DNA from 3 places in the Mesorhizobium sp. J8 genome. Region 1 is predicted to be linked to each of the others. Evidence: predicted binding sites of a transcription regulator. Region 1 holds the regulator's gene; each other region holds the start of a gene.
The links. The regulator PhoB, encoded in region 1, activates phosphate uptake and scavenging genes when phosphate is short. The targets are predictions, from matches to a motif close to TGTCATNNANCTGTCAT.

Region 1 (2,200 bases):
TCCAGGGCATCACCGATTCCCATTCGCGCGCCATGCTGTGGTCGCCGATCACGCCGCTGACCGATATCCCGTTCGCCGACCTTCTCGAGACGGAATTCGGCATCCCCGCCACCATGGAGAACGACTGCAACATGATGGCGGTGGCGCTGCAATGGCGCGATCCCGACCGCTATCGCGACGACTTCATCGCCATCCTCTTGTCGCATGGTATCGGCATGGGTCTGGTGCTGAAGGGCGCGTTGTTCACCGGCACGCATTCCTCCGGCGGCGAGTTCGGGCACATGATCCACCGTCCCGGCGGCGCGCTTTGCCGCTGCGGCCGGCGCGGCTGCGTCGAGGCCTATGCCGGCAATTACGCGATCTGGCGCAGCGCCATGGGCATAAGCGAGGATGCCGCGCCGACCGACGTCGGCGACGCCGACATGCGCGCGCTTGCCGCAAAGGCCCGGCAACAGGACGGCCCTGAGCGGGAGGCTTATCGCCGGGCCGGCGAAGCGCTGGGCTTCGGCCTTGGCAGCCTGTTCGCGCTGATCGACCCGGCGCCCGTCGCGATGGTCGGCGTCAGCGCGGCCGCCTTCGACCTGATCGAGCCGGCGCTGAGGAAGGCGATCGCCCAGACCGCCGGCGGCCAGCATTCGGAATCGATCTCCTTCGACACCGAGCCGAACGAGCTGCCGCTGATCCGCGAAGGCTGCGCCATGCGCGCGCTGACCTTCGTCGACCAGGAAATCTTCGCGCCGGGCATGCAGGCGCGAGCGGGCAAGCACGTCGCATAGGCGCAAGGGATATGCTGAGATTCAGGTCAGGCCGAGTCGAGAATGGTGGATTCCGAGAACCGGAACGGAGCGTACTTTTGGGTACGTGAGTACCGGAAGCGCAGGAAGCTGCCATTCGCAGGCCGGCCTCACCTGAATATCTGCATATCCCTAGTCCTCGCGGATGGCATAGCCCGCGCCTCGGATGGTGCGTATGACGTCCGGCATGCGGCCGTTGTTGACGGCCTTGCGCAGCCGCCCGACATGGACGTCCACCGTGCGCTCGTCGATATAGATCGTCTCGCCCCAGACATTGTCGAGCAGCTGGCTGCGCGAGAACACGCGGCCGGGGTGGCGCATCATGAATTCGAGCAGCCGGAACTCGGTCGGGCCGAGCCTGATCTCGCTCTTCTTGCGGTAGACGCGGTGCGATTCGCGGTCGAGCACGATGTCGCCGACCTTGAGCACGCTGGACAGCACCTCCGGCTTGGCGCGGCGCAGCAGAGCCTTGACGCGCGCCATGAACTCCGGCGTCGAGAACGGCTTGACCAGATAGTCGTCGGCGCCGGTGGACAAACCTCGAACCCGATCGCTCTCTTCACCTCGCGCGGTCAGCATGATGATCGGCAGCCGCTCGGTCTCGGGCCGCATCCTGAGACGCCGGCAGAGCTCGATGCCGGAAACCGCCGGCACCATCCAGTCGAGCACGAGCAGGTCGGGAACGTTTTCCTGAAGGCGGATTTCGGCCTCGTCGCCGCGGGTCACCACTTCCACCTGGTAGCCCTCGGATTCGAGATTGTAGCGGAGCAGCACCCCCAGCGGCTCCTCGTCCTCCACCACCATGATGCGTGGCGCGATCATCGGGGTAACCTTTTCGTCAGGCAGCCGGAGCCGACATTGCCGTCTCGTCCTGCTTCGGACGGTTGGCGGGCAATTGCGTGCCGGTCAGCACATAATAGGCGTTCTCGGCGATGTTGGTCACATGGTCGCCGATGCGCTCGAGGTTCTTGGCGCAGAACAGAAGATGCGTGCAAGCGGTGATGTTGCGCGGATCCTCCATCATGTAGGTCAGCAGCTCGCGGAAGACGGCCGTGTATTTGACGTCGATGCGCTCGTCGTCGTTGCGCAGTCTGGCCAGCGCCGTGGCATCGCCCACCGTATATTCCTGGATCACGCCCTGGACCTGGATCAGCACCATCTGCGCCATGGAATCGATCGAATGCGTGAGGTCCCGCGGCGCGGCGCTGACGCCGACCGAGCCGACGCGCTTGGCGATGTTCTTGGCGAGATCGCCGATGCGCTCGAGGTCGCCCGCCATGCGGATCGCTCCCACCACGCTGCGCAGGTCGTCGGCCATCGGCTGGCGCTTGGCGATCAACGTGATGGCGCGGTCGTCAAGCTCGCGCTGTCTCGCGTCCATGATGGCGTCGTCGGAGACGACGCGC
Region 2 (2,200 bases), 1.5 Mb from region 1:
GAGTAACGCTCCTTCCTTCTCCCCTCCACGGGGAGAAGGTGCCCGAAGGGCGGATGAGGGGCGGCGCCAACGTAGGCGAGGTTGGAACCCTTGCCCCGTCCTGACGAAATTCTCGGAAGCCGGCGCCGCCCTCTCATTGCCCTGCCGGGCATTTCTCCCCGTAAAACGGGGAGAAGGAGGTTAATTCACCGTCCGCTTCGTCCCCGGCATGTCGAGCGAGAAAGCCGGTATGGCGATATCGAACGTCTCGCCGCGGCCGTTGCGCATGGTGTAGTGGCCGACCATGATGCCCGACGGCGTCGAGAGCGGACAGCCTGATGTGTATTGATAGCTGTCGCCGGGATTGAGTTCAGGCTGATCGCCGACGACGCCGGCGCCGCGGACCTCCTCGACCCGGCCCTGCCCGTCGGTGATGTGCCAATAGCGCGACAAAAGCTGCACGAACTCGTCGGAGCGGTTGTCGATCGTCACCTGGTAGCCCCAGACATACCGGTTCTCGGACGGATCGGAGCGATCCTCCAGATAGAAGGGTCTGACCACCACTTCGATGTTGCGCGTCACTGCGCGATACATGGGCCACTCCGGTTGCCGCCGCGGAACATTCGTCGCGCTTCGCTGTTGGAGGCGCGGCGTCGACCATCCTGCCAGCCTTGTAGCGCACGTGCCGAAAAACAATGTCATTTAAGTGACACATGACAATGTTGGTGTGCACAAACCGTGCCGGGCGACTCGGGCGCTCTGTAACTGATGAAATGGCTGGCTGCGGCCAAGGGCAATTCCAGGAAAAGCATGAGCGGTTTTCCGTCCGGAATTGCGTGAAAACAAAGAGATAGAGTGACAAAATCTCGATGGAACTGACTATCGCAGCCGGCCTCGCTTCGTCAGCCCTTCTTCTCTCCAACCTCGCCAGCATCCTGCTCGCCTCGTCGCGGCTGAAGCGGCGCCATGTCATTGCGCCGCCCGCCGGCGCGCAGCCGGTCTCGATCATCGTTCCGTCGCGCGGCGTCGAGACGTTCACGCAGGAGACCCTTCAGCGCGCCTTCTCGCTCGATTGGCCCTGTTATGAGCTGATCTTCTGCGTCGCGCATGGCGAGGACCCGGTGGTGAGGCTGATCGATGCGGCGATCGCGCGCCACCCCAACGTTCCGGCGCGGCTGCTGATCGGCGACGACCGCGTCAGCGCCAATCCCAAGCTCAACAACTGCGTCAAGGGCTGGCAGGCGGCGCGATATGATTGGGTGATCCTCGCCGATTCCAACGTGCTGATGCCGAAGGACTATGTGCAGCACCTGATGGCGGCCTGGCGGCCGGATACCGGCCTCGTCTGCTCGACGCCGATCGGCTCGCGGCCCGATGGTTTTTGGGCTGAAGTCGAATGCGCCTTCCTCAACACGCTGCAGGCGCGCTGGCAATATGCCGGCGAAGCGCTCGGCCTCGGCTTTGCCCAGGGCAAGAGCATGCTTTGGAACAGGCCGATGCTGGATGCAAACGGCGGCATCCAGGCTTTGGCCGCCGAGATCGCCGAAGATGCGGCGGCCACCAAGCTGGTCAATGGGCTTGGCCTTAGCGTCCATCTTGTCGCCTCGCCCTTCGAGCAGCCGCTGGGCCTGCGCAGCTTCGCCGAGATATGGTCGCGGCAGACGCGCTGGGCGCGACTGCGCCGGGTGACGTTCCCGTTGTTCTTCGCGCCCGAGATCCTGACCGGCGCCGCGGTGCCGCTGCTGTTGGCGCTGGTTGCTGCGGCAAGCGCAGGCGTCAGCCTGCCCACGACGGCTTTGTGCGCGCTGGCGATCGCCTATCTGCCGGAGTGCCTGCTGGCCGCTGCCAAGGGCTGGTACCTGTCGCCACGCAGCGTCACCGCGATGATCGTGCGCGATGCGATGCTGCCTGCCGTCTGGGCGCGCGCCTGGTTCGGCGGCGCTGTCGAATGGCGCGGCAACGCCATGACCATCCGCACCCGCGAGTTGACGGAGCTCGAGGAGATCGCCTGAAGCGATCGCCCGCGGTGTTTACAGGTTTATTTTGCCGCCTTCAGCGCCTGCTCGATGTCCTCCAGCAGATCGTCGGCGTCTTCCAGGCCGACGGAAAGCCGGAGTGTACCCGGTCCTATGCCGAGCTCGGCCCGCGCCTCGTCGCTCAGGTTCTTGTGCGTCGTCGTCGCCGGATGTGTGATCAGGCTCTTGGCGTCGCCGAGATTGTT
Region 3 (2,200 bases), 650 kb from region 1:
AGGTCGGCGGCACGCCGCGTCTCGATCAGCACGTCGGCCTGGGAGGCAAAGCCGTTCTCTGCCGTCAGCGGCCCTTGCCCGAACACGATCGGCATCCATTCGACCGAACCGTCCTCGGCGAATTTGGCGACATGAAGCGGGCCGTCATCGAGCAGGTTCATGTTGGCCGCGAGATCACTGGGATTGAACTTACCAGCGGTGACGAATTTATAGACATAGTCGAAGCGCTCGTCGTCGCCGAGATAGAAGACGACGCGGCCGTCCTTGGCGACGATCGACTCGGCGCCCTCATGCTTGAAGCGGCCCATGGCGGTGCGCTTCTTCGGGGTCGAGGTCGGATCGTTGACGTCGACCTCGACGATCCAGCCGAAGCGATTGGGCTCGTTCGGCTCCTTGGCGAGGTTGAAGCGGTCGTAATGCGCGCCCCATTCATAGGCGCCTTCAGGGATGCCGAGGCGCTTGTAATTGGCGGCTTCCTTATGTCCCTCCGGCAATTCGCCCGAGAAATAGCCGTGAATGTTCTCCTCGGCCATCACATAGGTACCCCAGGGCGTGACGCCGCCGGCGCAGTTGTTGAGCGTGCCGATGACCTTGGTGCCGGACGGGTCGGCATTGGTCTTGACACGGTCGTGGCCGGCGACCGGACCGGACAGCGCCATCTCGGTGGTCGACATGATGCGCCGGTTCAGCTTCCCGTCGCGCACCACCTGCCACTTGCCATCCTGCTTGCGGATCTCGACGATGGTGCCGCCATGCGCGGCCATCTCGATATCGACTTGCGCCTTCGAGAGCGGCGCTACCTCGGCGACCTTCTTGCCGTCCTTCTCGACGATCGACACGATGCCGGGGAACATCAGATGCGGGTTGGTGTATTCGTGGTTGACGACCAAGAGCCCGTGCTCGGCCGAGCCGTCGATCGGGATGTAGCCGACATAATCGTTGTTGTAGCCGAACTGCCTCGCCTGGGCCTCGGCCGACTGCTTCAGCGGATCGAACTCCGGCGAATCGGCAAACAGCGGATCGCCCCAGCGCAACAGCACGTCGGCATCGTAGCCCGGCGCGACATGGTGCTTGTCGTCGATGCCGGCCTCGAGTTCGTCGAACTTGAACGCCGAGGCTTCGTCAGCACGCGCCTCGTCGGCGGCGACGAGCGCCAGCGGGCTGACGGTGGCGGCGATGGCAGAGACGGCCAGCGAACCCATGAGGAAGCCGCGGCGCGAGAAACGCGCGGCGATGATCTCGCCCATGGTGCGGTTGTCGGTCGGGTTGACGGGCGGACCGTCATTGTCCTCGAGCTGGCTGGTGCGGAAACGGGTCTCAGGGGTCACGGTCATGGTGGTCCTCTGGCTTCTTGAGGTGGCTTGAGCTTTGACCCTTCGACCCCTAAAGCGCGCCGATCACATTTTCGTGACACGGCCGTGATCGATCGTGGACAATTGTTTGCCGGCTGGTCAAGGCGGTGCCGGATCGGCTTGACGGCCTCGCCGGCTTCGGAAACAAGGGCTGCGGCCGCGCGGCGACGGCGCTTGAAAAAGGGGACGGCAAGTGAGTTTCTGGGGATTGGCGCAGCTCGGCATTTCAACCGTGATGTTCGTGCTGGCGGCGATGGCGGCCAAGCAATGGGGGCTGGCGCCGAGCCTCGCCAAGCTGCTTTTGACGCTGGCGCTCTACACGGCCGGCAATCTGGTCATGCTGAGGCTGGTGCGCGAATTCGGCATGTCGGTGTCGTTCAGCCTGTCGGCGGTGATCCAGCTCGTCGCGGTCAACGCCGTGGCGCTCGCTTTCTTCGGCGAACGGCTCAATGCCCTCCAGGCGACCGGCATGGTGCTGGCGATCGCCGCCGTCGCGCTGATCACGCTCGGGCCCTATATGCAGCGGCTGTAGCGGGATCAAAGCCTTGCATGAAATCGATCGCCAACACGCTCCTCAACAAGCTGGAATTTCCGGTGCTGCTGGCCGGGCTGGCGATTGCCGGCGGACTATGGGGCCTAGTGGAACTCATGGAGGTGGCGCGCGCCACGACCCCGCACGCCTTCGACACGGAGATCCTGCTCGCCTTCCGGCATGCCGGGCAGCCGGATAGTCCGATCGGCCCGTCCTGGCTGGAAGGCGCGGTGCGCGACGTCACCGCGCTCGGCAGCACCGTCGTGCTGGTGCTGATCACGACGGCGACCATCGTCTATCTGCTCTTGATCCGCAA

Region 2: a site for PhoB is predicted at 676-692, ahead of MJ8_RS04520 (ceramide glucosyltransferase). Genes of this name have one in related genera too.
Region 3: a site for PhoB is predicted at 1,397-1,413, ahead of MJ8_RS00625 (PhoX family protein). Genes of this name have one in related genera too.

What each region holds. Positions count from the first base shown of each region.
Region 1 is NZ_AP024109.1:6,164,393-6,166,592, forward strand. It holds gene MJ8_RS29455 (ROK family protein) at 1-776, shown strand, start outside; gene phoB (phosphate regulon transcriptional regulator PhoB) at 927-1,616, opposite strand; gene phoU (phosphate signaling complex protein PhoU) at 1,633-2,200, opposite strand, start outside.
Region 2 is NZ_AP024109.1:953,703-955,902, forward strand. It holds gene MJ8_RS04510 (Hsp33 family molecular chaperone) at 1-6, shown strand, start outside; gene apaG (Co2+/Mg2+ efflux protein ApaG) at 181-573, opposite strand; gene MJ8_RS04520 (ceramide glucosyltransferase) at 849-1,991, shown strand; gene MJ8_RS04525 (O-succinylhomoserine sulfhydrylase) at 2,018-2,200, opposite strand, start outside.
Region 3 is NZ_AP024109.1:120,136-122,335, forward strand. It holds gene MJ8_RS00625 (PhoX family protein) at 1-1,334, opposite strand, end outside; gene MJ8_RS00630 (hypothetical protein) at 1,546-1,884, shown strand; gene MJ8_RS00635 (phosphatase PAP2 family protein) at 1,902-2,200, shown strand, end outside.